DNA from 4 places in the Saccharophagus degradans 2-40 genome. Region 1 is predicted to be linked to each of the others. Evidence: predicted binding sites of a transcription regulator. Region 1 holds the regulator's gene; each other region holds the start of a gene.

Region 1 (7,883 bases):
AGCACACGCAGGGCAAGCCCCATGCGTAGACGCCTTTTTGAATTTATGACCGCACTCACCGCACTGATAACTCATATTCCCCCTCTGCTCTAACTAAAGTGTAGAAGCCACCTAAAAGCTTCTCAAGTAGGCTTAACCTTCAACGCTTACGTTTGATTCGAATCAATACCGCTTGCATGGGCTTACGATAAAGTAGCCACATGGAAAAAAACTCGCCCCCACCTAACAATGGCTCTTCCACCGTGGAAATTAGCCGCGCGCGCGCAGCTGAACGCTGTGCGGTAACTATTGTTATAGACTCCAATCATATTCGGCCCCTTTACGAGCAATCTTGCGACACCGCGTTTCTTTTGCAACGCGAGCTTGAAGTTTGGGCCACAGCGCTCAACCACCCAACACTCACCGAGTTCACGCTACACAACCCTACGCGCTTTTTGCGGGCACACGAAGTTACCGCACTCATACGCACATTAGCAAAGCTATACAATATACAGCCTATCGAAAAGCGGCTACACACTGTTAACTGCGATTTAACGGACCTTAATTGCAACTGGCTGGGGCTGTTCAAAGGTTTAGGCTTCAACCGCTGCTTAGTTGAGATAGCGCTTTCAGACTTAGAAAACACTCCAATTGTGATGCAAAAGCTGGCAAAAATTAAAGAATTCGGTTTTGCTCAACTGGGGTTAGTTGTATACCCTGCACCGGCATTGCCAGATCTAAAAACCGCGATTACCCCACTACTTAAAACCTTTAATCAGCTGCACATTTTTTTGGGTCACACATCACACAATGCGCTCGACACCAACTTCGAGTTAGAACCCGACGAAGACTCGCACATTTCCATTAACGTGGGCCCGGGAGTAGACGCATTCGTCTATTCCGAGCACAGATACAAGCTCCACAATATCTCACTTTATACTCAAGCCTTGCTTAACCATAAGCTACCAATTAGTACACCAATCACTCTACCGCCGAGGCCAATTAACTAGGCAAAGAAGCCTTTGACATTAGCCATTAGTATCCATATCCTTGCTCGCAATCTAGCAATCAAATACCTGCCGTACTCTGGACCGAATTATGTCCCAATCCGAACCTACATCATGTCACCACGCCCCTCAGGTGAACTGTGGTGACTGCCGTTTATCGGCTATATGCTTACCCATAAGCCTCGCGTTGGATGACATTGCTAAATTAGACGACATAGTTCAGCGCGGCCGCCCTTTGCAAAAAGGCCAACCACTTTACGAAGCAGGCGAAGACTTTAAAGCTGTTTACGCATTAAGATCTGGCGCAGTAAAAACCTCTACTATCAGTAGGGATGGCGAGGAGCAAATTACTGGCTTCTACTTGCCGGGCGAAATTTTGGGGTTAGATGGCCTAGCAACGAATGTACATTCCAATACCGCAATGGCATTAGAAACCTCAGCGATTTGTGAAATACCCTTTTCGCAACTCGAAGACCTGAGCATGAAGCTTCCCAATTTGCAGCGTCGCTTCTTTCAACTTATGAGTAAAGAAATTAGCCACGAGCAGCAGCTCATTACCCTGCTAAGTAAAAAAAATGCCGACGAGCGCATTGCGTCCTTATTAGTTAGTATATCTACAAGAAACCACCATCGGGGCTTATCAAGCACCGAGTTTTATTTACCCATGTCACGCTCAGATATGGGCAACTACTTAGGCTTAACCATAGAAACCGTAAGCCGTGTAATGAGCAGACTTCACAAACAAGAAGTAATAGCTCTTGATAAAAAACACGTGGTTATCAATCAAATGGATAAGCTGCGCGCTATCGCCTCAACGGCAGATTAATTTTTCGCGCAAAACTTCACCCAATTTTTGAGTTCTATTGCGAATGAATGATAAATATTTAGCCGTTATCAATAAAATTGACGCGGCAAATGCACAAGACCCCAATCAAGAAACTGCAAATGGCGAGCCTATTGCCAAAGAACTTTTGTACTCTCAAAGAATGACAGAAGTACTTAATAGCTTTGCCCCGCAAGCGTCCGAGCACCTACAAATTGCCGCTCGCGCACAACATATAGAGCGCTGGAAATCACCGCGTAGCGATTACCCCGAAGGTCGCACAGGTTACAAACAATGGCGCGCAGAGCTTGGGCTTTTTCATGCAAAGCGCACTGGCGAGCTTATGCTGGAAGCCGGCTACAATGAAGAAGATATCAGTCGCGTTAAATATCTTGTGCAGAAGCGAGGCCTGCGCAGAGACCCAGAAACTCAAACTCTGGAAGACGTTATATGCCTCGTATTCGTACTTTATTATTTAGATGATTTTGCTCGTAAGCACGATGAAGCAAAACTGATCGATATTATTCAAAAAACATGGGCAAAAATGTCTGATGCAGGTCATCAAGCCGCCCTTGCAGCAACTCTCCCAGATCATTTGGCCACACTTATCAAGAAAGCGCTTAGCGAATAATATTCCATGTTTGCAGTAATTAAACACATTCACGTATGGCTCGTGCTATTAAGTATTGGCGGGTTTGCCGTTAGATTTCTTTGGCTAATGGGAAACTCTTCCAAACTTCAATTGCGTGCAGTAAAAATTGCACCACATGTTATTGATACCCTTTTACTTGTTACCGGTGTAACCCTTGCGGTAATGCTTCGCTACTCGCCATTTGACTATTCTTGGTTTTCAATCAAATTACTTTTGGTTATTACCTATATTGGCTTAGGTATCACTGCCTTCAAAATCCCCCATAAACACCTGCGCGCAATTTTTGGAATTAGTGCCCTCTTAACTGCTTGCGCAATTATTATATTGGCCACCAGTAAGCCGTTTTAATTCCTCTCGGCAAGAATGCAGCCCCGTTATACATTCTTATATAACTTTTCACTATTTAAAAAGTAAAAGACCTTTAAAACTCGTCTAGACACAAGGAACTATGTCACGTTTTACTTGACATTTTAGTTGGTGACGCTTTTAATGGATTTAACGGCTGTACATTCATTCTTATAACAAATAGTTACTGGCGGACCCCTTCTATGAAAAATCTGGCTGCACTATTAACTTTAGTTGCATCATTTATTATCTCGAACGCGTACGGATGCGATGAGAAGTGCCAGAAGGAAAAGGCAGAACAAGCGAACAACGTTAAATTCCCAGGCTACGTAACATGGAGCTATTGCGATGATATTCGCATGGAATTTATGACCACTACCCTAGGTAGCGTGGGCAACTATGTAGAAAACAACTTTGATATGCGCTACAAAGGCGGGCTAAGAAACACCCGCAACTTTTTAGCCGAGCGCAAAGAATGGCTACAAGAGTGCGACCAATACCTACAAATGACAGGTAAAGGCCACATTTTCGAAACCGAAAAAACCACCAAGCAAATCTATGCAGCTATAGATAAGCTAACCAAAGAATTTGATGATCTACTCGCAGGTATTACTTACTCAGCAGAAAGCGGCCAAGATTCAGGCACCATTTTATTAGAAAAATACCAAACTCTGTTTAAAACAGTAGATAATCACAAAACCTTAATGCACTTAAAAGGCAAGTATGTTGTAAGGTAGTGTTTTGGCAAGTAAAGCTAAGCACGAGCTCATAATTTGGCGCTGCTGCTTTATTAACACCCATAAAAAACCGCCCTAGATGGCGGTTTTTTTATGGGTAACGAAACGGCAAAAGCACCAGCATCAACTACAGGCTGCCCACGTTTTTCATATGCTCTTCCCTAGCCTTGCTCACAATAGCCTTCATGCCACAGCGCAACAACCGCGCCTCCTCCACTGCCGTTAAACCGGTTGGAAAATTTGTGGGAATTAACCCCATCGGCTGTCGCGGGTTGCCCTCTACGGTAATTCTACAACCCGTCTCATGAAACGCCGACTTTGATTTAAGGTCTACTTTCCAAGCATCGAAATCCATCTTCAAACTCCATTGTGCGGAACACTCAACATCCGTGTTTTAGGGTGCTAACCAAGTTTTATCGGTAAATCAGGCCCGCTTACTCCCACTCAATCGTAGCAGGTGGTTTACTTGATACATCGTAAGTAACCCGAGACACGCCTGAAATCTCGTTAATAATTCTGTTTGATACCTTTTCTAACAGCTCATAAGGTAAGTGGGCCCAGCGGGCTGTCATAAAGTCGATAGTCTCAACGGCACGCAACGCAATAACCCACGCATAACGACGCGCATCACCAACCACACCTACAGACTTAACCGGCACAAACACAGCAAAAGCCTGGCTGGTTTTATGGTACCAACCCGCCGCGTGCAGCTCTTCTAAAAAGATAGCATCCGCTTCACGCAGTATTTCAGCATACTCTTTTTTCACTTCGCCTAAAATACGTACACCCAAACCCGGACCCGGGAAAGGATGACGGTAAACCATATCGTACGGCAACCCTAATTCTAAGCCTATTTTGCGCACTTCGTCTTTAAATAATTCACGCAACGGCTCTACAAGCTCAAACTGCATATCCTCTGGTAAGCCACCTACGTTGTGGTGGGACTTAATAACGTGCGCCTTGCCTGTTTTAGAAGCGGCAGACTCGATTACATCTGGGTAGATAGTACCTTGCGCCAACCATTTAACATCTTTTAGCTTACTCGCTTCTTGGTCGAAAATATCGATAAACGTATTACCGATAATTTTGCGTTTTTTCTCTGGGTCACTTTCGCCAGCAAGGTTGCCAAGGAACAGGTCTGCAGCATCGGCGCGAATCACTTTAACGCCCATGTTTTTTGCAAACATGTCCATCACTTGATCGCCTTCGTTTTTACGCAATAGGCCGTTATCAACAAATACACAGGTTAACTTATCGCCAATAGCCTTGTGCAATAGCGCGGCCACTACAGAAGAATCCACCCCGCCAGACAAACCCAGCAATACTTTGTCGTCACCAACCTGAGCGCGCACACGCCCGATTGCATCTTCAACGATATTTGCCGCTGTCCACAAGGCTTCGCAACCACATAGCTCTAATGCAAAATGTTCAAAAATGCGCTTACCCTGCAATGTATGGGTAACTTCAGGGTGAAACTGAACGCCATAAAACTTTTTCTCTTCCCACGCCATACCGGCAATTGGGCAAGAAGGCGTAGATGCCATAAGCGTGAACTGCTCGGGCATAGCAACCACTTTATCGCCGTGGCTCATCCACACGTCTAAAAGCGCAGCGCCGCCATCATCTACATGATCTTTAATATCTTTTATAAGCGCGCATTCGTTTTCAATTTTAACTTGCGCGTAACCAAATTCTTGCACGTTAGACGACTCAACTTTACCGCCCAACTGCTCGGCCATAGTTTGCATGCCGTAACAAATACCCAAAACAGGGATACCCAACTCAAACACTAACTGCGGTGCTCGGGGTGAAAAGCCTGCAGTTACCGACTCTGGGCCACCAGCCAAGATAATGCCCTTAGGGGCGAACTCTTTTATTTCTTCGTCCGAAACGTCCCAGGCTCGGATTTCAGAATACACCCCCACCTCGCGCACGCGACGCGCAATAAGCTGAGTGTACTGGGAGCCAAAATCAAGAATAAGGATACGCTGAGAATGAATATCGGTATTGGGCATTGTGTTCTCTGATTGCAAAAAAATAGGGGGAAAGCAAAAACCGGGCATATAGCCCGGCTTTTTATTTAACGGCCAGAAACAGGATAGTTTGGCGCTTCTTTAGTAATACTTACATCGTGTACGTGGCTCTCACCCATACCCGCTGAAGTGACACGCACAAACTGAGGTTTGGTGCGCATTTCTTCCATGGTGACAGAACCGGTGTAACCCATTGCTGCACGCAAGCCACCCATTAATTGGTGCACAATAGCGTTCAACGGGCCTTTGTAAGGTACGCGACCTTCGATACCCTCTGGCACTAATTTTTCCATGCCTTGGCTGGAATCTTGGAAGTAGCGATCCGACGAACCTTGGGTTTTAGCCATGGCGCCCAAAGACCCCATTCCGCGGTAGCTTTTGTAAGTACGGCCTTGATACAACTCCACTTCGCCTGGCGCTTCTTCGGTACCCGCAAACATAGACCCCATCATTACGCAGTCTGCACCGGCGACAATGGCTTTGGCCACATCACCAGAGAAGCGCACACCGCCGTCGGCAATCACCGGTACGCCAGTGTCTTTTAATGCGTCTACAACATTTGCAATTGCAGAAATTTGCGGCACCCCTACACCCGTTACAATACGGGTGGTACATATAGAGCCAGGACCAATACCTACTTTAACGCCATCGGCACCGGCTTCCACAAGCGCTTTTGCCGCGTCAGCTGTAGCAATATTGCCACCAATCACCTGAACTTGCGGGTGATCTTTCTTAATTTTGGTTACGCGATTTAATACGTTTTGTGAGTGACCGTGAGCGGTATCTACCACTAGCACATCTACACCCGCCGCAACCAATGCTGCTACGCGATCATCTGTGTCTGGGCTTGTGCCCACAGACGCACCTACTCGCAAACTGCCATCAGCATCTTTACAGGCATTTGGGTAGGTTTCGGCTTTATTTATGTCTTTAACGGTAATTAGGCCGCACAATTTAAACTTATCGTTAACAACCAGCACTTTTTCTATGCGGTGCTTATGTAACAGCGCGCGCACTTCATCTGCTGCGGTGCCTTCTAGCACAGTCACCAATTTTTCTTTCGGTGTCATTATGCTGGCTACAGTTGCATCTAAGTTGGTTTCGAAACGCACATCTCGACCGGTAACAATACCCACCAAATCGCCGTTATCTAAAACCGGCACACCAGAAATATTGTGCTGACGGGTAAGGGCAATAAGGTCTTTAATCGAGCAGCTAGAATCGATAGTGATGGGGTTTTTAACCACACCAGCTTCAAATTTCTTAACGGCACGCACTTGTTCCGCTTGTTTTTCGATGGTCATGCTTTTATGAATAATACCAATACCGCCCTCTTGCGCTAATGCAATAGCTAAACGGGCCTCGGTAACGGTATCCATAGCAGCGGATAACAAGGGGATATTAAGCGTGATTTCTCGGGTTAGCCGGGTTTTCAAATCCACATCTTTTGCTGTGACATTAGAATAACCGGGAACCAGCAGTACGTCGTCAAACGTGAGCGCTTCCTGAGCAATCCTTAACATAGGAGTAACTACCTCAAGAGTCATGAGTAGAGCCTGCAATGGCGTTTTAAGGTAAGCCAGTGCCTGCGAGATAAACGAGCAATTATACGCGTTTGCACCATCTTTGGTAAACACGAAAAGTCGCCCTAAATGAACAAACACGCGCGAAAGTGCAAGCGCAACCAGTAAATGTGCCGGAAATTTCATTCTAGGCATGCCAAAGCAATCCAAAACCGCCTAGAATGCCCGCATGCAAAACGATATTTTTAGCCAAACCAACCAAATTACAGCCAAGCGTGGCGGCGAGCGCAAAACTTTTTCTGTGGAAGAGCTTAACCGCAGAGTAAAAGACCTGCTTGAAGTACACCTGCCCCTTATTTGGGTAGAAGGTGAAATTTCTAACTTTAGCGCCCCTGCCTCTGGCCACTGGTACTTCACCCTAAAAGACGAGCGCGCACAGGTGCGCTGTGCCATGTTTAAGGGCCGCAACCAGCAGGTAAAATTTCGCCCAAAAGCGGGCGATAAAGTGCTGCTGCGCGCCCGCGTAAGCCTGTATGAGGGTCGCGGCGATTTTCAGCTTATTGCCGAGCACATGGAAGAGTCTGGGTTTGGCCTATTACAACAGCGTTACGAAGCCCTAAAAGCACAGTTACTAAATGAAGGCCTGTTTAACGAGGCAGATAAACAACCGATTCCCACACTGCCAAACCATATAGGCATTATCACATCGCCCACAGGGGCTGCCGTGCGGGATGTACTATCGGTATTACAGCGCCGCTTCCCCAGTATTCCGGTAACGGTGATC
Region 2 (7,883 bases), 1.2 Mb from region 1:
TCTACTCGTTCAAGCAGTTCTGCATTGTTTTGTGGACTATTGCTTTGCGCTGGGGTTGAAGTATTGGTGGTTGCCGGTATTTGCGCAACTGTTGTGGCTGCATCGCCACTAAAAAGATGGGCGTAACGCGATTCGCGCTTGCCTGGCTCGCGCTCCAGTTTTACCACATAGCTACCGCGGCTATGGTCAATGAGGCCCTGAAGTACCTTTTCTGTTTCCTGCACATCGGCAAATGTACACAGTCTATTTGTGCGAGTGCGCAGCTCCCCGGGTGTTTGAGCGCCGCGCAAAAAAAGCGTGCATACAATTGCTAGCTCTTGCTTGGTGAATTGCAGCTCGCCAAATTCGCTATTGCAAAACCTATGTTTGTACTTGGGTATGCGATTGCCGACTCTAGACTCGACCACTAACCCTTGCTTTGCCAATGCATCTAAACTCTCTTGCACTTCGGTTTCGGAGAGGTTTAAAACCGGTTCTCGATTTGTTTTTTGGTTGCATGCATTGGTTAAGGCGTTAAGTGACATTGGGTATTGGTCGGGGGTGGTAACTTCCTTTTCAATTAATACGCCAATAACGCGGGTTTCGTTAAGTGATAACTTCATTGCTATGCGCCTGTGTCCGTTTGTTGTTATTTGGTTAGCATAACCGCGGTTAGCTAACCATGTTGTCGGAAGGTTGTGTTTTTTCGGGTGTTACTTTATTGCTGTTACTTTGTTAGGTTACATAGGTAATTCTTTTAGTAGTACACCCGCCCAGAAATGTTCTTGAAACCAAGTGGCCCCCTGTTTGCGAGCAAGCTTTAAGTGCTGTTGGGTTTTGGCACTATCGCCGTCGCGCCAAAAGCGCATCGCGGTATAAAAGTGTGCATCGGCCAGTTCACATACATCTTTGGCTTGATCTACTGGCGTTGTCGCTGGCGCTTTTTCTGCAGTTAGGTAATTGTAGAGTATCTTTTCCCAGTCGTTATTAAGTTGCACGTTTTCTAGCATAAGTGGCAGTGGGGTGTTGTTCGAAATAGACTGCAGCCAGTTTGCGATTAAATTGTAATAAATATTCTCTGGGTCTTTTTTTACAAGCTTACGGTATTCAAGCGAAGCTTCATCCCAGTGGCCAGTGCTGGCTTTGTAGAGCGCAAAGTCGCGGTAGGGCTCGGCGTACTTTAAGCCATTGCTTAATAAAGTTTGCGCAAGTTCGGCGGCTTCTTGGTATTTATTTAAGTTTATATAGGTATCTATTAGCAGCGAGCCGTTCCAAGCGTCTTGCTCTAAGGAATAGGCTTGCGCTGCAAATTTATGCGCTAAAGGGTGTAAGCCTAGTCGTAGGTATTGCAAGCCTACTAGGCCCGCGGTGTCAGCGTTTTCTTTGTCTGCCGCTGCGGCTTTTGCACCGTAGTAGGCTGAGCGCTTAAGAAGTGGTTTTTGTTCGAAGTTACATGCGCGAGATTCAATCACTCCATTTATTGCGTAGGCTAAACGTTGGTTGTTTTCTGGGTCGTCTGGTGCGTATTTTACCGCATGCTCAGCAGCGGCTACGGCCATCCAGTCGTGTTCCTTTTCAGCGTATTGTTCGCTTAGCTCTTTCCAAGTGTGCGCATTGCGCGGCTGCTGTTGGATGGCGCGAAATAAAATAGGAATAAGAGTGTCTGCGCTTGCGTCGCCGCTCAAGCGAGCATAACTGATTTTGGCCGGCGAGCTCACATCTTGCCGTATAAACGGGTTTAGCGCGTTAAACGCGGCTTCTACTTCTTGCTCGGAATAATCATTTTTCCAAAAGCTGGCCCACATTAGCGTGTCGTAATGAGCTTGTTGGATGTTAATGTTGTCTGGTTGCATGGCCAGCGATTTAGCAAATAGCTTTTCGGCTAATAGCAGCGGCATAAGCTGCTCGGTTTGCTCCCAGCGATTGTATTGCTCTGCGCCCATGTCGAAATAATCGAAGGCGGTAAGAGGCTTTTTAAAGGCGGGGGTGTCTTGTTTGGGGGCATTGGTCCCGCAGCTGCTTAAAGCGAGCACAGTCGCCGCAATTGTCACTGCACGGCTTAGGGTATTGGTATATTTGTTTTTCATTGTTGTAGTCCATGGTCCTTGGTGTCGTTATTTTTAAGCGTTATGGGTTAGGGCAAGTAACCCAGGCTCTCTGCTTTTTCAAACGATGCCATTGAATCTTCAATTAATGAATTGAAGCCCTGAACCATGCCGAGTACGTGCCATGCCTCGCCACTCTTTTTGTTTAGCGCCACTGCTTTTTTCGCGGGCTCCAGCGCCTTTTCGAAGTTGCCTAGCTCAATGCGGTGGCGTGCTAGCGCTAGTTGATAGGAGAAACTTTTCTCGCCATTTTTACTTTTTATATTTTCTAGCTCTGCCAGACCCGAGTCTGCAGGTGCGGCCCGCTGGCTTACCATCCACGAGCCTATTTGGTTTAGCTTTGTTAGCTGAGCGTAGTAATCTTGATATTCTTTAACGCTTAAATGGTGCATGGGTTTGGTGAATTCCATGGTTACCACATAATCGTTACCTTTTACTTCGCCTTTTTGTTTTAAGGTGAAGTATGGGGTGGTCATATCGTCACTGGCACCTAACAACGTGGGGATGGTGTGATCGGTACCACGAAAAGTAGAGGTGGAATAGAGCTTCCATTCAGTTACGTCCCAGTACGCATTCTTTCTTGTATCTGGAATTTGCATGCTGGAGTAATTGCCAAACAAATTATTTGCTTGGCCAAAACTCGCGCCTAAAGTTTCAAAGTTATCTTCACTATTTTTAAACGTTAACGTGCCTTCTATATATGCTGGTTGCCAAAGTTTCTCGCTGTTTTTAACGTTGCCTACAACACTAAAGTCGAGCGAATTGCTAAATAGCGAAGAGAGAAAGTTTGAAATATCGGTTTCTCTATCGTTGTTGTGAATCCACCAGTTGCGAATGTTTTGCTCGAAAAAGCCTGATAGTTCTATGCGTACATCAACTTGCATTTCGCCATTGTGTGGACGGTGATAATCTAGCTTTACGTGTGCGTAGTCATCTACAAAGCCTTCGTTGATGGTGGTGAGCTTGCCGCCAGTGCCATCGACGATTAAAGCCGTTTGACCTTTGGCGTAGTTAGACATACCTGGGTATAAGCTGCGATCGCCAGTGGTATCCATCCAGATGGGGGCGTAGTTTCCACTGGCTGGTATGTAAATTATCATGTGGTCGAAGATGAGATTGACCAGCGTTGTATCGCTGCGGCCAGCCGAAGCTGTTTCTACCAGCGCGGGAAGAGCGTGTACACCTAGCATGCGCAAAAGCGCTACGCCTACAACGGTTTGATCCTTACAGTCGCCGTAATTATTGGCAACAATTTCATTGGCGAAGTGGGGTTCATAGCCACCGCGGCCCAAGTGGGCGAACACATACCGAATATTGGATTGTAAGTAGCTGTATACCGCTCGAATCTTTTCTTCTCTCGTCGCGTTTTCGGCTAGGTTGAAGCTTGAAACAATGGCTTTAAGTTCGTCGGTTGGCTGGATCTTGTCCTTCACGTTGCTCCAAGTCCATGCATCCACAGCGCTCCAGTTATTGAGCGTGGATATACGTAGCATGGGGGCAAGCTTGTGCAGGTCTTCGCTCCAGCTTTCTGGGTAGAGTGGGGCAACCTTATTAATGCTCCAGGTGCGGGTAGTGATGCCATTCGCTTTTTTGGTTTTTGCTTTGGCGGGGAACCCCATGAACGCTTTGGTGTGGAGGGTAAGATCGCTAGGCGCATTGAGAGTGAGGCTGTAGTTATGAACATAGTCGCCTCGCCAGCCGTCATTGCCCACTTTGGCTTGAAACCAGTAGGGCATGGCTCTTTCGGTGAAAAGCTCGGGAAAGGCTAGCTCGTTACTGGTTTGCGAATACTGAAACTCGATAATTGAGCCAGGAGAAACATCGGGCAGAGAAAAAACCAATTCACTGCTGTCGGAATAGAAATCTTGCCCGCCTCCCGTTACTCGCACCTGCACGGCATCGCTGGCGAGGTTGTTGATTTTACCGGTTGCAGAGCGCACGCGAGCGAAGTCGAGGCTTGTATTCGAATAGTAATGGTTGTATTGAATGGCTAGGCGGCCGTAATCGCGCGCGGCTTCGAGTGTATTGATACGTATGGAGTAGTAATTTTGCTGCTCCCAGTGGCCGCTGGCCTTGACGCTGCTGGTATTGATTGCGTGCAGCACCTCCGCTTCGTGCGCAGTGGCGGGTATTTGGGCTTGTGCTTGCAGCGACGGCGCGAGGCTAGCTTTTACCGGTGGCTCCTGCATGGGTTTGGGCTCTGTATGTGCGATACCGCAAAAAAAGCAGAGGATAAAAAGGGTGGCAAGGTGCAAAGGTGATGAAAAGCTGCGCGGGGGTAAAAAGGTCATGTATCAATCCAATCGTGTCATTATATCTGGGCCTAGCACTCAATTGCTGGGGCTTGTTTCCATATTATGTAAACCGCGTGTGTTCGTTCGAATAGTGGTGCGGGTACCAACTAAATGTATCATAAACAAATCGGTCAGGGCATTCGGTACGTGCTTCTTTGTTAGGGCTTTTGCGCAAATACCTATGGGAAAATGGAAGCTAAATACCTCTAATGGCGTTTTTAGGCTAATTGGTTGATCAATTGCGCTCAATTATGGAGCGCAATACTGTTATTTGGCGCGTGTAGCGTATACAATTGCGCCCCCAGAATTAGGGCCAAGTGCTTTAGTGCTGGAACCTTGTTCATCAATCCCTTTTTTCTTTTTCTGCGCCATTTAGCTGGCCGTCTGTAGCGGAGTTCGTATGTCTACAAACAGTTCGATCAAAAAAGTTGTTCTAGCCTATTCTGGCGGCTTGGATACTTCTGTAATTGTTAAATGGTTACAAGAGACCTACAACTGTGAAGTAGTGACCTTTACCGCTGATATTGGCCAAGGTGAAGAAGTGGAGCCCGCGCGTGCTAAAGCCGAAGCGTTGGGTGTGAAAGAAATTTACATTGATGACTTGCGCGAAGAGTTCGTACGCGATTACGTATTCCCAATGTTCCGCGCGAATACTATCTATGAAGGTGAATACCTTCTAGGTACCTCTATTGCACGCCCACTTATTGCTAAGCGCTTAATTGAAATTGCCAACGAAACTGGTGCTGATGCCATTTCTCATGGTGCGACTGGTAAAGGTAACGATCAGGTGCGTTTTGAGCTGGGTGCATACGCCCTTAAGCCTGGCATTCATGTTATTGCCCCATGGCGCGATTGGGATTTAACTTCCCGCGAAACCCTTATGGACTACTGCGCTAAGCACAATATTCCTGTTGATTACACCAAAGCGAAGAAGAAATCGCCTTACTCTATGGATGCTAACTTACTGCACATTTCTTATGAAGGCGGTATTTTGGAAGATCCATGGGCAGAAGCAGAAGAAGACATGTGGCGCTGGAGTGTTAGCCCAGAAGCTGCGCCAGATCAGCCTGAATACCTTGAGCTTACCTTCAAGCACGGTGATATTGTTGCCATCGACGGCGTAGAAATGTCTCCTGCCACTGTACTCGAAACCTTGAACAAGCGCGGTGGTGCACACGGCGTGGGTCGTTTAGATATCGTAGAAAACCGCTATGTAGGCATGAAGTCTCGCGGTTGTTACGAAACCCCAGGGGGCACCATTATATTGCGCGCTCACAGAGCAATCGAATCTATTACTCTCGATCGCGAAGTGGCTCACCTTAAAGATTCATTAATGCCCAAGTACGCCGAAATGATTTATAACGGTTACTGGTGGAGCCCAGAGCGTCAAATGTTACAAACCGCTATCGATAACTCGCAAGGCCCAGTAAATGGCGATGTGCGGGTTAAATTGTATAAAGGTAGCGTAACCGTTGTGGGTCGTCGTTCTAACGACAGCCTATTTGACGAAAAAATAGCAACATTCGAAGACGATGCTGGTGCTTACAACCAGAAAGATGCCGAAGGCTTTATTAAACTCAATGCTCTGAGAATGCGTATTGCAGCTCAGAAGGGACGTAAACTGCTGTAACACAGTTTTTTACGCATAATCCGAGGGGTTTGCTAACCTTACTGATGCAGCCAAAAGCGCTTCACTGGTGTTGGTAAACTTCCCTTAGCTATTTTCGTATCTGTTTTACCTAACAAATACAAAATAGGCTAATAAGAACAAAAACTAATCTTTACTCGTCGTATTACTTGCTAAATGCGGTAAGTGAGTGGAGAAAACTATGTTATTTGACCTACATCAATCGCACAGCGATACGGCTCCCTATACTTATGGGTTCGAGCCTATGGTGCGAAGTCGTGTCCGTTAGAAAGTTAGGGCGGCGCTAATTAGTGTAACAGTGCGCCAATACTATGCTTGGCCCCGTCAAATAACTATGTGTTGGTACATACAGAATTTGTTTTTAAATTTAAAGAGAAGGTGTGACTATGACCAGCGATCAGGCTTCCCATTCGGGGCTTGAATCTAGCGCGGGAGCGACTCCTGCGTTGGACGATAAATATAATTACCAGGTGGTGCGGCAGTTCAGCGCCATGGCAATTGTTTGGGGTGTGTTTGGCATGGGTATGGGGGTGCTTATCGCCGCCCAGCTAATGTGGCCAGAACTCAACGACTTTTTCCAACCATACAGTCACTTTGGACGACTTCGCCCATTGCATACCAACTCGGTAATTTTTGCATTTGGTGGCTGTGCGTTGTTTGCAACCTCGTACTATGTGGTGCAGCGCACCTGTCAGGCAAAACTGTTTGGTGGCTTTTTAGTGCCGTTTACCTTTTGGGGTTGGCAGTTAGTTATTGTTTCTGCTGCTATTACTTTGCCAATGGGGTTAACTACTACCAAAGAATATGCCGAACTAGAGTGGCCAATTGATATTCTTATTGCGTTAGTGTGGGTCTCTTACGCTATTGTGTTTTTTGGCACCATTGTTAAGCGTAAGACCTCGCATATTTACGTAGCTAACTGGTTCTTCGGTGCATTCATCGTAACTGTTGCTATTTTGCATATCGTTAACAGTGCGGCTGTTCCCGTATCGCTTACTAAGTCTTACTCTGCCTATGCTGGCGCCATGGATGCGATGATCCAATGGTGGTATGGCCACAACGCTGTGGGCTTCTTCTTAACAGCGGGCTTCTTGGGCATGATGTATTACTTTGTGCCTAAGCAAGCGGATCGTCCGGTTTATTCCTACCAGCTTTCTATTGTTCACTTCTGGGCTCTAATTTCTATCTATATTTGGGCTGGTGCTCACCATTTGCATTATTCTGCGTTACCCGACTGGGCACAGTCTTTAGGTATGGTGATGTCTTTGATTCTGCTAGCGCCTTCTTGGGGTGGCATGATTAACGGTGTAATGACTCTTTCTGGCGCGTGGCACAAATTGCGCACCGACCCAACATTGCGTTTCTTAGTGGTTTCATTGTCGTTCTACGGTATGTCTACCTTTGAAGGCCCAATGATGTCTATTAAGACTGTAAACGCCTTATCGCACGATACCGATTGGACTATTGGTCACGTACACGCAGGTGCATTAGGTTGGGTTGCAATGATTAGCTTTGGTGCCTTGTACCACATGATTCCAATCTTATCTCGCAAAGCCACTATGTGGAGTGTGAAGCTTATTAACACGCACTTCTGGTTAGCTACCGTGGGTACTGTTTTATACATCTGCTCTATGTGGGTAAACGGTTTGATGCAGGGCATTATGTGGCGTGCATACAACGCCGATGGCAGCTTGACTTACAGCTTTGTTGACTCTGTTGAAGCGAGCTACCCAGGTTACTTTGTTCGTTTTCTTGGCGGTGCGTTTTTCTTAGTTGGTATGTGCTTAATGGCGTATAACGCCTACCGCACTATGAACGATGCAGAAGAAGAAACCGTTGCAGAACCAGCGCAAGCCT
Region 3 (7,883 bases), 160 kb from region 1:
TATCCACATTGGGTAAACGATACCTTAGCTGCGGACGCCGAAAGCTGGATGGCCGAAGCGAAACAGCAAGAGGGCTCGTGGTGGAGTGACTGGCGCGACTGGTTAGCTGCAAGGGCGGGAGAGCAGTGTGCTGCACCGGCAGTAGGCAGCAAAAAACACCCAGTAGTGGGTGATGCGCCGGGAAGCTATGTGAAGGTTAGGCTCGATCATCAAGCCCTATAAGGGCTATACTTCTGTTAAAACAGCGCGCAGGTGTTGTTTTGGCTAATGCCAGCTACATTTTAGGGGCAGCCACGGCGCGCTGTTACAGTCATTTATGCGGAAGCTTCACAGTGATAACAATTAAAAAATACCCCAATCGTAGGCTCTACGACACCTCTCAAAGTCAATATGTAAACATAGATGGCATTCGCGAGCTGGTTATGCAACACAAAGAGTTTCGCGTAATCGATTCCAAAACAGAGGAAGACCTCACCAAATCGATTTTGCTGCAAATTATTAGTGAAGTGGAGAGCAACGAGAATCAAGCGTTGCTCACACAAACCTTGCTTAAGCAGTTAATCCGCTTTTACGGTAACGATATGCAAGGCTTTATGCGCCAATACTTAGAGCAAAGTGTGGCAACCTTTTTAGACCAGCAAGATACAGTGCAGGGAATGATGAAAGGGGTGATGGATGCATCGTCGCCAATGAACGTATTTGGCCAATTTATAGAGCAAAATATGTCCATGTGGAACGCGTTTACTCAGTCTGCAAAGCCCGCGGCGAGTGGCGCCAAAAAGCCCGAAAAGAACGAGAAACCACCGGAAGAAGACTCATAACTAACGGTTATTAAGGGTTAATTTAGCTATCGCTAAATGATCTTGTTTCTCTTGTGCAGTGCAGCAAAATTGTCTTGATTCTGTCATGCTCACACCTTACACTTAAGTTGTGTTTTGCAGTGCAGCATAACCCTCAGGAGAATCACATTATGTTAGACAAGATCTTTGAACAATCTCAAACCGCTTTTAAACCAATGAGCGATTTAGCCGCATTAAATACTAAGATGCTCGAGGAAGTTGCAGAAAAGCAAAAAGCTTTTGTTAGCGATATGGTAAGCGACAGCATGGCCTACGCTAAAGAGCTTAGTGCTCAGAAAGACTTTTCTGGCATCTATCAAACGCAAAAGAACTACTTGGAATCTGTGCAAGAAAAAATGATTGCAGCTTCTACAGATGCATACAGTTTTATGACTGCTACCCAAGAGAAAGTAAGCGACGTAATTAAAAGCAACACGCCAGCGTAAGGTAGATTTGAGCGTGTTACTTGTCTGATGTTGAAGCCCGGTACTGCCGGGCTTTTTAATGTCTGGATGGAAACATTTTAGAAAAAACGCACAATTTTTTTAATTGGCGCCAAAGGGTATTGATGTTGGCCTTTGGCAAGAATAATATTTGATGCTGCGCCGCAAAATTCACGTTTGTGGGCGGGTTTCTCGCCTGACTAGGAGTGTGTTATGGACTACAGATTTTCAAATCAAGTTTCAGAGCAAGTTTCGGAACAAATCGGGCCGGTATTTGCGCCAATGTTGGCTCTCTGGGATGCCAACCTTAAAGCCTTCGAGGCAGTACTTGGGCAGCAAGCCCAACTGCTAGATGAGGTGGTTGTTAGTTGTTCAGAATTGGCTGATGATTTATCAAAGGCTGACTCTTTAGAAACCGTATGGACGTTACATAAAAAATGCTCTAGTAAGTTGCAGGGTATTTATGTCGACTCCATAAAGAAAACGCCACAAGCTTTTAAAGAGAGTGAAGCGTTAATGGTGGAAGCGTTAGAAAACGCAGGTGATTTTAGTGCGCTTACTGCGGAATTTGAAAAAGTGACTCAAGCATCGCCAGCCAAGCCTGCTAAGAAAGCAGCGGCTACAAAACCCGCGGCAAAGAAAACAGCTGCCAAGAAAAAGACGGCTAAAAAAGCAGAACCTCAACCAGAGGCAGCTAGCGAGCCTGTAAAAGCGGAAGAGCAAGAATTAGAAACACACAATTAAGCGTGTGTTGCAGGAAGTAAAAAGCGCAGCTGGCGTGTATTTCGTCTAGCTGCGCTGTAAGCGGCGAAAGTTGCTTAATACATGTGTTGGCCACCGTTAATTGACAGGGTAGAGCCAGTAATAAAGCCCGCGTTATCAGATACTAAAAACTCTACGCCACGGGCAATTTCTTCTGCCTCACCCAATCGCCCAACAGGGATTTTGGCAATAATCTTTTCAAGCACCTTTTCTGGTACTGCGCGTACCATATCTGTAGCAATGTAGCCTGGCGCAATAGCGTTTACGGTAATGCCCTGGTTTGCCCCTTCTTGTGCCAATGCTTTAGTAAAGCCGTGAATACCAGATTTGGCAGCGGCGTAGTTAACTTGACCATATTGGCCTGCCTGGCCGTTTATAGACCCAATATTAACAATACGACCAAACTTGTTTTCACGCATCGCTTCAATCACGTTGCGGCACATGTTAAAGCAAGAGCCAAGGTTGGTATCCAGCACTTGGTGCCACTGCTCGGCACTCATTTTATGAATAGTGCTGTCGCGAGTAATGCCCGCATTGTTAACAAGAATTTCTATTGGCCCCATATCACTAGTGATTTTTTTAACGGCTTCTGTACACGCGTCAAAACTAGATACGTCAAATTTAATCACGGGGATGTCATGTTTTTCTTTGAATTTATTGGCGCTCTCATCGTTGCCTGCATAGCTAGCAACAACGCGATAACCTGCTTCTTTTAAACGAACTGAAATCGCTTCACCAATTCCCCGAGTACCGCCAGTCACTAGTGCTAATCTACTCATACTGTGTAATCTCCTTGCATACTTGAATGGTCGAACAGTTAAAACAAATCAATAGCTCTTAACGCCTTTGCTAAAAAAGCGTCGCGAGAGTGTAGTGGGCAACTACTGCACCAATATTACGCTAGCTACTCACACTATGAACATGGTCTAAATCAAAATGTGGCACGCCGAACACATTTGTTTGCAGCTTATGCTCGAAAACGGCGCGTGAACTTGTTTTTTTATCATTAAGCCCCACTTTAGGTGCAGGTTAATAAACAACAAAGTCATATTGGCGCATGCAAACTAGAGACTGCATAAACTGTGCCTAACTGGAGTGCAATAATGAGTGAGCATATTGTAGAGATAACCCTAGAAAATGCGCAGGCGCAGCTAATTGAAGAGTCTTTTAACCGCCCAGTGTTGATAGATTTTTGGGCCGAGTGGTGCGAACCGTGTAAATCTTTAATGCCAGTGCTAGAAAAACTGGCCAACGAGTATGCCGGCCAGTTTTTATTGGCAAAAGTAAACGCCGATGAGCTAAACATGATTGCCAGCCAATTTGGTGTGCGAAGCCTGCCAACGGTAATGGTAATGAAAGACGGCCAGCCAGTAGACGGTTTTAACGGTGCGCAGCCAGAGCAGACGGTGCGTGAATTGTTAAACAAATATCTACCCAAGCCCTGGGAGCTGGCACTTGGTCGCGCCAAGTTGTTAATGGAAGAAGAAAAGTACGGTGAGGCAATAGCTGAATTAACACCTGCATACGAAGAATCTATGCAGGCTGCTGCGGTACTTTTTGCCTTGGTTGATTGCTATATCAATATTAAGCGTTTTGAGCAGGCCGAAGAACTGCTGGACTCGGTGAAGCTGGTAGATCAGCAAGATGCTGAATACGGCAACCTGCGTTCGCAGCTCGATATTGCCAAACAGGCTGGTAAGTCGCCAGAAATCGAAACCCTCGAGGCGGCACTGGCTGCCGACCCAGATAATATAGATACAAAAATGCAATTAGCCGCCCAGTATACTCATGGCGAATACCATAAAGATGCGCTTGAGTTACTGTTTCCGCTGTTGCGTAAAAGCCTTAATGCAAAAGATGGCGAAGTGAAAAAACAGTATGTCGATATATTAGCTGTGTTAGGCAAAGGCGACCCTTTGGCGGTTGAATATCAGCGCAAGCTTTACACGTTGATGTATTAACAGCTTTTTACCGCTTTTTTGTGCAGAATTAGCCTCCAATTTGACTGAAAAGCGCCCGTTATCCTTACCTAGAGCTAGGTTTTAATGGCATAATGGCGCCCCATTTTTATGGCCGCTTACGGGCGGTGAGCTAAAAATAGTTTCTTATACGTTACCCATAAAGGCCCTCAACGAGTGAGGGCTTTTACGTTTATTGAGGAAGATCATGCAGCCGCAAAGCAAGCCCAACAACCCTAATTTTTCTTCTGGCCCATGCAGCAAGCGCCCAGGTTACGATGTAAGTGCGCTTCAGCTAGATACCTTAGGCCGTTCGCACCGCTCTAGTTTAGGTAAAGAAGTGCTAGCCCGTGCCTGTAGCTTGACTGCCGAGCTTTTGGGTTTACCCGAAGGTTACCGCGTAGGTATTGTGCCAGGCTCCGATACTGGCGCTGTGGAAATGGCTATGTGGTCTATGCTCGGCCAGCGCGGTGTAGATGTACTTGCGTGGGAATCCTTTGGTAGCGGTTGGGTTACCGATATTATAAAACAGTTAAAGTTGGATAATGTACGCGTTATGGAAGCCGATTATGGCTTACTTCCAAACTTGGCGGAGGTTAACTTCGCTAACGATGTGGTGTTCACTTGGAACGGCACAACCTCTGGCGTAAAAGTACCAAATGGCGACTGGATAGCTGACGATCGCGAAGGCCTAACTATTTGCGATGCCACATCAGCCGTTTTCGCTATGGATTTACCATGGGAAAAGCTCGATGTTGTAACCTATAGCTGGCAGAAAGTGTTGGGTGGTGAAGGCGCGCACGGCATGTTAATTCTTAGTCCACGTGCAGTTGAGCGTTTAGAAAGTTATACCCCTTCTTGGCCTATGCCAAAACTATTCCGCATGACTAAAGGCGGCAAGTTAGTAGAAGGTATCTTCCGCGGTGAAACCATTAACACCCCATCCATGTTGGCTGTTGCCGATTACGTTGATGCCCTAGAGTGGGTGCAAAGTATTGGCGGTGTAAGCGAAGCCATCAAGCGTTCTGAAGCTAACTTAGCGGTTATAGAGAAGTTTGTGGCAGAAAACGACTGGATCAACTTCTTGGCAGCCTCTAAAGAAACGCTATCTAATACCAGCGTATGCCTAACCTTAAAGGCCGATGCCGACCAGGTTAAAGCATTCGTTAAATTGCTAGATAAAGAAGGCGTTGCATACGATATTGGCGCATACCGCGATGCTCCGGCAGGTATCCGTATTTGGTGTGGTGCGACAGTTGAGTCTGCAGATTTAGAAGCATTAATGCCTTGGATGACGTGGGCATACCAACAGGTAACTGCGTAGTTGCTAATTTAGTTTGCCTGTTTATAGGTATCTATTCTATGGGTATCTATTCTTAGCTACCTAATGTTGAGTGTCTATTTTTAGACACTTATTTATAGCCAACTATTACTTCGCGCATAAAAAAGCCCTAGCAAAGTTGCTAGGGCCCAAACGAAGAAACAAGGTTTACCCAACTTAAGGTCGTGTAATAACGAATTTAAGAAAGGTACTAGCTATATAGCAAGATCAAGGCCAATAAAAATAACGTTAAATAACAACAGTTTATAATAAACCCGCCAAAAGGTTGTTAATAATTTCGACAGATTGCCGGTTAAGGTTTGACCGCAACGTGGCAGCGCTTTTGGGCAACTCACATTCTGTAGGGTGTAAAAACTTATGTATCAAATTCGCACATACAACAAAATTTCCGATAAGGGCTTAAGCCGCTTTAGCAAAGACCAATACAACGTAGGCGAAGATGTTGGCCAACCAGACGCTGTAATTTTACGCAGCCAAAAGCTTCACAATGAGCCGTTACCAGAGTCTGTTTTAGGCGTGGCTCGAGCAGGGGCTGGCGTAAACAATGTACCGGTAGAGGAATACACCAAAAAGGGTATTGTTGTTTTTAACACCCCTGGTGCAAATGCTAACGCGGTAAAAGAGTTGGTGTTGGCTGGTATGTTGTTGGGTTCGCGCGGCATTCTGCAGGGCAAAGACTACGTAAATACTCTTGGCGATATGACCGATGCGGGTGAAATGTCTAAATTGTTAGAAGCTGAGAAAAAGCGTTTTGCCGGTAGCGAATTAGCAGGTAAAAAATTAGGCATTATAGGTTTGGGCGCCATTGGCTCTATGGTGGCGAACGCCGCTCTTGCACTAGATATGGAAGTGCTAGGTTTCGACCCTGCGTTATCGGTAGAGGCAGCATGGCGTTTATCTAGCAATGTACGCCGCATGGAAAGCGTGCAGGCGTTGTTATCTCAAGTGGACTACGTTTCATTGCATGTGCCAGCTATAGAGGCAACACGCAATTTAATTAACGCAGAAACGCTAAGTGTTATGAAGCCAAACGCGGTTATTTTGAACTTTGCACGCGAAGCCATTGTGGATGCATCTGCTGTTGTAGAAGCCCTAAATGCAGGCAAGCTTGGCCAGTATATTTGCGACTTCCCAGAGCCTTGCTTGATTGGTCACGACAAAGTGGTTGCTTTGCCGCACATTGGCGCCAGTACCGCAGAAGCTGAAGAAAACTGCGCTGTTATGGCTGCCAACCAGTTGATGGACTTTTTAGAGAATGGCAACATTGTTAACTCTGTAAACTTCCCGCACACCGTTATGGCGCGTGGCGAAGGTGGTTGCCGTATTACCTTTACCAACGAAAACGTGTCGGGTGTATTAGGTAATGTGCTTTCTGTGTTTGCTGCCAATAATGTGAACGTTATCGATATGGTAAATAAAAGCCGTAACGACGTGGCGTACAATATTTTGGACTTGGCAGAAAAGCCAAGCGAAGACGTAATTGCAGCCTTAAAGGCCGTTGAGCACGTTATTTCTTTGCGTGTTATTTAATCAAAGTTTTGTGTGTAGGGCGGTTGCTGGTTAATTCTTCTGCAACTGGCCTACAGTTTTGATTAAGCACTTGCAAACACGGGCAAATTAGGGATAATGCCCACCCCTTGAGTAACTCTTTGTTTACTCAATTGGCGATGAAAATCGCTTTGCTATGGTGGCCCAGCTTGGTCCCCCCGCAACAATTCGCTACGAACCCCGCCAGGCCCGGAAGGGAGCAACGGTAGTAGTATAATTGTGTGCCGGGGTGTGGCTGGGTTGGGTCATCTCCAATCTTGTTCTATTTTCCACTCAAAATTTTATCCATTACCCAATTGGCTCGCGCAGCAGATTCGCCAAGGGATGGATGTGTGCTTGTACCCAGTAAATGTTCGTTCATAGCTTGCACATGATAGGTTTGTATGTGTTCTGGGTGCGCTAGGGTTTCCGTTGTTTCCCCTTGTTCATTCATTAGTGTTACGGGTTTGTCTTCAAATATTGCAAAGCGTATTTCGCCTGCGCTGCCAATTATTTCCACCTCGTCTAAACGGGTGCGGGCGCCAAAGTTCCAGTAACCGCTGCCTGTTACGCCGCTTTTAAATTGCCAAGCAGCTGTTACGGCGTCTTCCGCTTGATAAAGCTGTTGTTGGTTGGCGGCAAAGCCATTCACTTTGTGAATTGGGCCGAGCAAAAAGTCGAATAGGTCCAAGCCGTGGCTAGCTAAGTCGACAAAGTAGCCGCCGCCCGCTTGATCGGGCTGGGTGCGCCAATTTGTTTGTTTCGCTTTGTCGGTATCGGAAGGTGGTTTGCGAAAATTCCAGCTAATGTGGCGCACATCGCCAATAGCTTGTTCATCTAGCCACTGCTTAACTTTTAAAAAGCGCGGTAGGGTGCGGCGGTAGTAGGCTACAAACAGTGGTAGTTGCGCTTCATTAAAGGCTTCTACCATGGTTTCGCACTGTTTGTTGTTAAGTGCCATAGGCTTTTCTACGCAGCAGGGTTTGCCCGCAACAGCTACTTCTAGCGCATA
Region 4 (7,883 bases), 1.8 Mb from region 1:
CGCGTACTGCGCCAACAACATAAAAACTTAACCAAGCAAGAGCACGCACACTATTTAGCATTTTGGAATAAAGTAGCCACCAAAATGCAACTAACCAATATACCCACCACCTACCTACAGTGGCTAACCCTGCGTAACAACTACGAACGCGAACACGCTGGCGCATCGGCAGAATCTAAACTGCTTATGCAACGCTGCTTATATTTAGTAGTGAATTTTTCTATTCCGTTTGGCTTTAGGGGAATATCACGCAGAATAATCGTAAACCTACTACCGCAAAAACATCGCGATTGGTTTGGCTTGGCAGCGTGTAGGTGGTTGCGAGTTTGTTAGGCGATAGAAATGTAAGGGGCCAGCGGTATTGGTATTTAGCCACGCTGGCCCAATCGAATTAAATTTCTTGCAGTGGGTTCAACATTTTAACCGAGTAGCACTCTACCACTTGGCCTTGTTTAATATCGCCAATGCTTTTCTTAAGTTTTACTTTTACTGGCTCGAAGGAGAATAGGTCGCGGTGTTCGCTGTAGTGTTTTACGCGGTCGGAGGCGAGTACTTGACCGGGTTCTGCGGCAGCTTCTAGGCGGGCGGCCATGCTTACTGCAATGCCTTCTAAATCTGAAAGCTCGGTAACTTCGTTGTGTACCACGGCAATTTCGCCCAACTCTACACCTACGCGTACTTCAAAACCTGCTGCAGTTAGTACGCCTTGAATCATGCAGGCGCAGGCCAGTGCGGCAGAGGCGTTGCGGAAGGTCACCCGCAAAGAGTCACCTTCCATATTGGGGTAGCCCGCTTGCCATTTTTTTAAGATAGGTTTAATAAGGCCGCGAAACAGTGCGAGCTTATCGGAAAGTTCGTCTTGCCCCCAGGAAGAAAAGCCTTTTAGATCCATAAACACTACGGTAAGCATTCTTATTTGCTCGCGTTCGTGTTCGGCAGCCAATTCTAATAGGCGCGGCCAAAAGCGTTCTTTTATTTGAGCTATTTCTTCTTTTAGTTCAATAAGCATTTTGGTGTTGGTGCGCAACACTAAGTGCGCGCTTAAAATGCGTTCGGCTTCTTTTTGTAGCTCTTCTTTTAATTTGGTTGGGTTGAGTTGGCCGTATTCTTCTATATTAAACGCAACCAATGTTCCACCGGCAACTTCTACAATAGTTTTTAAGCGAAGAATTACGCCCCAGTGGGTTGCCTGCAAATGTTCAATAAGAATGGGAATGGTGGCAATTTCTTGCGACGATAAACGGTGTGGGTATTTTAGTTCTATTGTGGCCGCTTGCGTATACAAGCGCTCAAATTCGTGGCGGCGATACGTTGTTTTGGATTTACCCGTGCTACCCCACAGGGCAAAGTCGCAGCGAATGTGGGCTATCTTCCAGCCCTTCATTTCTATTTTCCACAATTTGGTGCCGGTAATATTGGCCTTTTCTAAACTGGCTCCCACCAACTTTGCTTCGCGCAAATCGCAACCGGTTAGGTCGGCGCCATCAAATTCCAAACCGCTCAAATCGGCTTTACGTAAATCTACGCCATTTAATTCTGCATTTTTAAAATTGGTGGAACAAAATTTTGCATCGCGTAAATCTGCTCGGCGCAAGTTAGCACCAGAGAAGTTTGTATAAGAAAGATCTGCACCGGTAAGGTTTGCATCTTCTAAATCTAAACCAGATAAGTCTAGCTTGGCTAACACTTGCCCCTCTAGATTGCTGCGCGCAAATGAACAGCCCTGCAAATTTAAGCCGCCTAAATCGTGGCCGCGAAAATCCATTTTTTGCATGCACGCGCCGCGGGTATTGGCCGTAAAAATACTGGCCCCTTGAATAACACAATCGGTTAAATTTGTTTCTTGCAGGTTGGCGGCAATAAGTTTGGCGTTGCTGAAATCGTTTTTAATTAAGGTAGCACCGCGAAACGAGGTGCTAATAAGGCGGGCATTTTTAAAACTGCACTGGGTAATATGTGCATTGTTAAATGATAAACCCGAAAAATCTATACCGTCTAAAACGAGGTTGGTGAGCTCTATGCCATCGAGTACAGGCGTTATGCTTGGGTTAGCGCGACGCCACTTGTTCCACACTAATGCGCCCTGGGTGATGATTTTGGTTAATTCACTCAGTGAGTCCATGGTTTTGGTATTGCCCGTAGATAAGGTGTGCTGCATAACGCGATTCATATTTTGTGGCATACAAAATGCCATGCTGTACAGAGGATTCCTTTGCTAAATACTGCTCACGGCACCCAAGGTGGCGCGTAAATACACACTCAGGAACCTTAAAATGAGTATTCAGAGGAGAGCGCAAGTATACCCGCTAGACCCGTTGCATAAAAGCAAAGATGGCGCGTGAGACAATATGTCGCAGGTACGGCTAGGTAGGCAGCAAGCTATAAGTTCACAATAAGTAACGAGTGGAAGATAAGCAGATGAACAAGGCTGCGATTTGCCCTACTCATCTACTTTAATTGGTGCTGCTTTTGGCCAGTGTTCGTTGTTAACCGAAAGCTATATTACTGCCAACCCTCAACGCCCTTCATATTAGGCAAGTGGTGAGCAATACCTTTATGGCAATCGATACATGTTTTTTCGCCTGCAGCTAAGGCCGTGCTGTGTTGAACCGATGCGCGCGCACTTTGACGAGTGAAATCCATATATTCAAAGTTGTGGCAGTTGCGACACTCTAACGAGTCGTTAGCTTTAAGCCGTGCCCATTCGTGCTGCGCTAATTCTAAACGTTTAGCTTCGAATTTTTCGCGGGTATTAATCGTACCGAATATTTTGCCCCATACCTCTTTGGAAGCTTGCATTTTGCGTGCAATTTTATCGGTCCACTCGTGCGGTACGTGGCAATCTGGACACGTAGCGCGCACGCCTGAGCGGTTACTAAAGTGAATGGTAGCTTGTAACTCTTGATACACGTTGTTTTCCATCTCGTGACACGAAATACAAAACGTTTCGGTATTGGTTGCTTCTAGCGCAGTGTTAAAGCCACCCCAGAAAATAATACCGGCAACAAACCCGCCCATTGTTAAGAACCCAATGCTGTAATGCACACTGGGGCGGTTAAAGAGTTTCCAAGCAAACTTAAGATTAGCAATTAATTTTTTCACGTAGTTTCTCGCTATTCTTCATGTTCATTGGGCTGAACAATTAGGTGGTGTACATCTTTAAATGTATTTTCTATTAACGGGTCGCGCTCTACTTGCGGTACGTGGCACTGAGTGCAAAAGTATCGTCGCGCAGAAACATCCGCTAAGAAATTTCCGTCTCTATCCATAAAGTGGGTAACACTAATCATAGGTGCTTGAGATTCTTCTACGCGGGTACGCGCGTGGCAGGACATACACTTGTTTGCTTTTAAATCTATTTGATATCCCGTAATTTTGTGTGGAATGGGCGGTGGTTGCATAGGGTAAGCACGATTAAAACGTAAGTCTTTATTCTGCTCATCTTGCAATGGCGCTGGGTCTGGGTTTTCGTTATTTAGCGCTGTGCCTTTACGCAAACTTGCCACTTGATTTTTGCCGTCGGCATCTACATGCATCAATTCTTCAGCAGCGTAAGCACTAGCAAAAGATAGGGCCACTATGCCTAAAGTGGCGATTATTAGTTTTGGTAAATGTCGCGTTGAATTTTTCATCTCTTATACTCGCTCCACTTTTACTGCACATTTTTTAAAGTCGGTTTGCTTAGAAATGGGGTCGGTCGCATCTAAGGTGACTTTGTTAATTAGTTGGCGTGCGTCAAACCAAGGTACAAACACTAACCCTTTAGGTGGCTTGTTGCGGCCACGTGTTTCTATGCGCGTAATAATGTGCCCGCGTATAGATTGCAGTTTTACTTTATCGCCGCGTCGCAAACCCGCACTGCGCGCATCCTCTGGATGCATAAAACACACGGCATCGGGGAAGGCTTTATACAGCTCGGGCACACGCTGTGTCATAGAGCCGGAATGCCAATGCTCAATAACGCGACCGGTGCACAGCCAGAACGGATATTCTTTGTTGGGCGATTCCGCTGGTGGCTCGTAGGGCAGCGCGAAAATAATTGCTTTGCCATCTGGTTTGCCATAAAACTGTACACCTTTGCCTTTTTCTACATAGGGGTCGCTGCCTTCGCGATAACGCCACAACGTTTCTTCGCCGTTAACAACTGGCCAGCGCAAACCGCGCTCTTCATGGTAGCGATCAAAGTCGGCTAAATCGTGGCCATGACCGCGACCAAACTCGGCGTATTCTTCAAACAGCCCTTTTTGAATATAAAAACCAAACGCATCGGCTTCTTTGTTTTCGTAATCTTTACTTACTTGCGCGAGCGGAAATTTATTTACCTTGCCGTTTTTATATAAAATATCGAACAGGGTTTTACCTTTTGCTTCGGGCATTTTGGCAATTAGGTCTGCTGGCCATACTTCTTCTACTTTGAAATATTTGGAAAATTCCACAAGCTGCCACAGGTCAGATCTTGCATCGCCAGGTGCATTAACAAGTTGATGCCAAAATTGAGTGCGGCGTTCTGCATTGCCGTAAGCACCTTCTTTTTCTACCCACATAGCGCTGGGTAAAATCAAGTCGGCAGCTTGGGCGGTTACAGTTGGGTATGCATCGGAAACCACAATAAAGTTTTGTGGGTTGCGATAGCCCGGCAACACCTCTTCGTTAATATTTGGCCCAGCTTGCACATTATTGTTTACTTGCACCCAGTAAGCGTTGATTTCACCGTCTTTTAGTTTTCTGCTTTGCAATACGGCATGCGCACCAACTTTTTCAGGAATGCTACCTTCTGGTAGCTTCCATATTTTTTCTGCGTAGGCACGATGCTTTGGGTTTGTAACAACCATATCTGCAGGTAGCCGATGCGAAAAAGTACCCACTTCGCGTGCGGTACCACAAGCAGAAGGCTGGCCGGTTAATGAAAATGGGCTATTACCTGGTTCAGATATTTTGCCGGTTAATAAATGAATATTGTAAATAAGATTATTCATCCACACGCCGCGCGTATGTTGATTCACCCCCATAGTCCACAGAGACATAACTTTGATATTGGGGTCGGCGTAGAGCTTGGCTAGCTTAATTAATTTGTCTTCACTTACACCACTTATTTCGCTGGCTTTTTCGACGGTGTAATCTGCAACAAATTTTGCGTAGGTTTCAAAATCAATAGGTTCAGAAGCCCCTGCACTATCGGCATTCTTGGCCGCTTTTTGCAATGGGTGTTCTGGGCGCAGGCCGTAGCCTATATCTGTTGTGCCTACGCGGAAGTTGGTGTGTTTTTTAACAAAATCCCAATTTACTTTTTTATTTTGAATTATGTAGTTGGCAATAAAATTGGCAATTGCCAAATCGGATTGTGGCGTAAACACCACGCCCAAGTCGGCCAAATCAAAACTGCGATGCTCGTAGGTAGACATAACCGCAACTTGTACGTGCGGGTAACTTAAACGACGATCGGCAATACGCGTCCACAATATAGGGTGCATCTCCGCCATGTTCGAGCCCCACAAGACAAAGGCGTCGGCGTGTTCGAAGTCGTCGTAGCAGCCCATGGGCTCATCAATACCAAAGGTACGCATAAAGCCACCCACTGCAGATGCCATACAGTGGCGCGCGTTCGGGTCGATATTATTGCTTCTAAAACCCGCCTTCATTAATTTAGATGCGGCGTAGCCTTCCCACACAGTCCACTGGCCAGAACCAAACATTCCAATGCCTTCGGGGCCTTTTTCTTTGAGCGTTTTTTTAAATTTTTCTGCCATGATGGTGAAAGCTTCTTCCCACGTTACTGGTTCGAATTCGCCATCTTTGGCATAAACACCATTTTTTTTGCGCAGTAACGGCTGAGTAAGGCGATCTTCGCCGTACATTACTTTTGATAAAAAGTAGCCTTTTACACAATTAAGGCCCCGGTTAACGGGCGATTTAATATCGCCATGGGTGGCCACAACGCGCCCCTCTTTAGTGGCAACATTCACACTGCAGCCGGTGCCGCAAAAGCGACATGGCGCTTTCGACCAAACTAATTTGTTGTCTGCGGCGGTGGTAACAATATTGGTTGCTGCAGCGGGTACGGCAACGCCTGCGGCGGCCGCAGCGGTAGCCAGTGCCTGATGGCGTACAAAGTCTCTTCGTGTAACGGTCATTACAATGCCTCTCTTAGGGCAGATTCACTTTCGGCGTGGTGGTAAACAAGGGTGGTGGATATCACCCCCTCGGTAGCGGCAAACTCGTCCATATAGTCGCGAATGCGCTGGGTATCTTCGGCCTCGGCCAGCACCAGCAATTTTTCTGGCTGCTCGGTCTGGCATATCTCTATATCGGGGTTATTGGCATAGGCTCGCAGTATTTTTTCGGCAAAGCCATGCTGCACAAGCAGAATAAAACTTGTGATATGCACCGGCTCTTGCGCTTGCTGTATTTGGATCATGCGGTTGGCGGCCCCCATATCATTTGGCTAACCCATATAAGTAGGCCATAACCGCCCACCAGCATTACCGATAACAGGGGAAAGAGGACAATGGTGATAAACATAAACATGCGCCGCTCTTGGCGCTTTTCTACCTGCATGGCTGGATCAGTTTCCATTTCGGACATAGTTGGCCTCCCGTTAACCCGCTTTTTGTATAGGTAAAGTAAAACACCCAATGCGGAAACAAGTTTTGAGGTAAATCAACTAATGCTGGAAAGAATTGGGTCTATAGTTAGTAATGCAGCGATAGAATTATTCTCACGTCACTGGTTCTATCTCATTTTGAAATAAAAACAGCGAGTACCTATTATGGAATGGTTTAACGATCTCTCATTCCGCTGGAAGTTACGTCTTCCCTTGGCCCTTATTGGCCTATTAATGGCTTTTATAGCCCTTATGGCGATGATGATTCTTAGTGAAATAAGCCGCTCTTCAGCGCAGGTAACTGAGAACAATTTACCAGCTACGGAGTTTCTACTAGAGGCAGATCGCGATTTGCACCAATCGCTTATTGCAGAGCGGACTTTAGTGTTAAGCCCTGCCAATCAAGTAAACGCCAGTGAATTGCGCAAAACACTGAATGAGAACCTCGACCAAGCTAAAACCCGCGTAGCCAAGTTCGAAGCATTAATGGACGACTCGGAAATAAAGAGCTTGGTTGGCGACTTTAACCGCCGCTTTGATAAACGCAGAGCAACAACAGAGCGTTTGCTCAGTAGCTTGGATTCAAATCGCGCAAGCGCCGTGCAAATAAGTATGGGCGAAGCCGCTACCCAATTTGATGAAATGCGCGATGTGATTGATACCCTAACCGAGCTTACCCATCGCAAGTCTGTTGTGTTAAGCGATGAAATAGCAGCCAGCGCTGCGGCTGCCCAAATTAAAATGATGAGCTTATTAATTGTGGGCTTAGCACTTTGCCTAGCGCTGGGCATATTGCTGCCACGCTTTGCCGGTGCGCGGTTAAATGCGCTACTAGAGCGACTTAAATCTATAGCCGAAGGCGATGGCGACCTAACCCAGCGCCTAGAAACAACAGGTAAAGATGAGTTTGGCCAAATAGCCCACGAGTTCAATGTGTTTGTGGCTAACTTACAAGAAAGTATCGCTAATGTAGTGGCGGTATCCAATCAGCTTGCAGACAAATCTAACTACATTGATAAAGAAAGTAACTCCACCAGCCAAACCGCCGATCGCCAGCGCCAAGAAACCACCATGGCGGCAACCGCCATTAACGAGATGAGCGCAACCGTGTTAGAGGTAGCGCGCAATACTTCCAGTGCCGCCGACTCAGCCAAAAGTGCAGATCAATGTGCCGTAGACGGACAAAAAATTGTGACCGCCATGGCGCGCGGTGTAGAAGCCTTAGCGGAAGAAATAGAAACTTCATCTAGCGCTATTAATTTACTTAAGGAAGATTCGGTAA

What was found. Region 1 encodes FNR, which switches genes on or off when oxygen is low (the NO sensors DNR and NnrR bind a similar motif). Its sites were predicted from a motif close to TTGATNNNNATCAA; they were not measured.
Region 2: the regulator FNR is predicted to act here: its motif matches at 6,215-6,228, upstream of ccoN (cytochrome-c oxidase, cbb3-type subunit I).
Region 3: the regulator FNR is predicted to act here: its motif matches at 2,966-2,979, upstream of phbB (acetoacetyl-CoA reductase).
Region 4: the regulator FNR is predicted to act here: its motif matches at 6,648-6,661, upstream of SDE_RS00420 (periplasmic nitrate reductase, NapE protein).

The regions. Positions count from the first base shown of each region.
Region 1 is NC_007912.1:1,882,191-1,890,073, reverse strand. It holds gene SDE_RS07675 (hypothetical protein) at 1-75, opposite strand, end outside; gene SDE_RS07670 (hypothetical protein) at 201-989, shown strand; gene fnr (fumarate/nitrate reduction transcriptional regulator Fnr) at 1,078-1,812, shown strand; gene SDE_RS07660 (DUF4202 domain-containing protein) at 1,850-2,440, shown strand; gene SDE_RS07655 (SirB2 family protein) at 2,447-2,809, shown strand; gene SDE_RS07650 (hypothetical protein) at 3,010-3,543, shown strand; gene SDE_RS07645 (hypothetical protein) at 3,671-3,898, opposite strand; gene guaA (glutamine-hydrolyzing GMP synthase) at 3,978-5,558, opposite strand; gene guaB (IMP dehydrogenase) at 5,624-7,099, opposite strand; gene xseA (exodeoxyribonuclease VII large subunit) at 7,329-7,883, shown strand, end outside.
Region 2 is NC_007912.1:3,064,523-3,072,405, reverse strand. It holds gene SDE_RS12700 (YceH family protein) at 1-602, opposite strand, end outside; gene SDE_RS12695 (hypothetical protein) at 720-2,066, opposite strand; gene SDE_RS12690 (DUF3857 and transglutaminase domain-containing protein) at 2,114-4,375, opposite strand; gene SDE_RS12680 (argininosuccinate synthase) at 4,779-6,008, shown strand; gene ccoN (cytochrome-c oxidase, cbb3-type subunit I) at 6,413-7,883, shown strand, end outside.
Region 3 is NC_007912.1:1,722,337-1,730,219, forward strand. It holds gene SDE_RS06955 (PHA/PHB synthase family protein) at 1-222, shown strand, start outside; gene phaR (polyhydroxyalkanoate synthesis repressor PhaR) at 333-821, shown strand; gene SDE_RS06965 (phasin family protein) at 971-1,285, shown strand; gene SDE_RS06970 (hypothetical protein) at 1,496-2,026, shown strand; gene phbB (acetoacetyl-CoA reductase) at 2,101-2,823, opposite strand; gene trxA (thioredoxin) at 3,148-4,005, shown strand; gene SDE_RS06985 (phosphoserine transaminase) at 4,211-5,326, shown strand; gene SDE_RS06990 (phosphoglycerate dehydrogenase) at 5,702-6,874, shown strand; RNA gene ffs (signal recognition particle sRNA small type) at 7,040-7,136, shown strand; gene SDE_RS06995 (Gfo/Idh/MocA family protein) at 7,155-7,883, opposite strand, start outside.
Region 4 is NC_007912.1:102,664-110,546, reverse strand. It holds gene SDE_RS00450 (oxygenase MpaB family protein) at 1-333, shown strand, start outside; gene SDE_RS00445 (pentapeptide repeat-containing protein) at 392-2,182, opposite strand; gene SDE_RS00440 (cytochrome c3 family protein) at 2,503-3,102, opposite strand; gene SDE_RS00435 (nitrate reductase cytochrome c-type subunit) at 3,114-3,632, opposite strand; gene napA (nitrate reductase catalytic subunit NapA) at 3,636-6,131, opposite strand; gene SDE_RS00425 (chaperone NapD) at 6,131-6,415, opposite strand; gene SDE_RS00420 (periplasmic nitrate reductase, NapE protein) at 6,412-6,582, opposite strand; gene SDE_RS00415 (methyl-accepting chemotaxis protein) at 6,767-7,883, shown strand, end outside.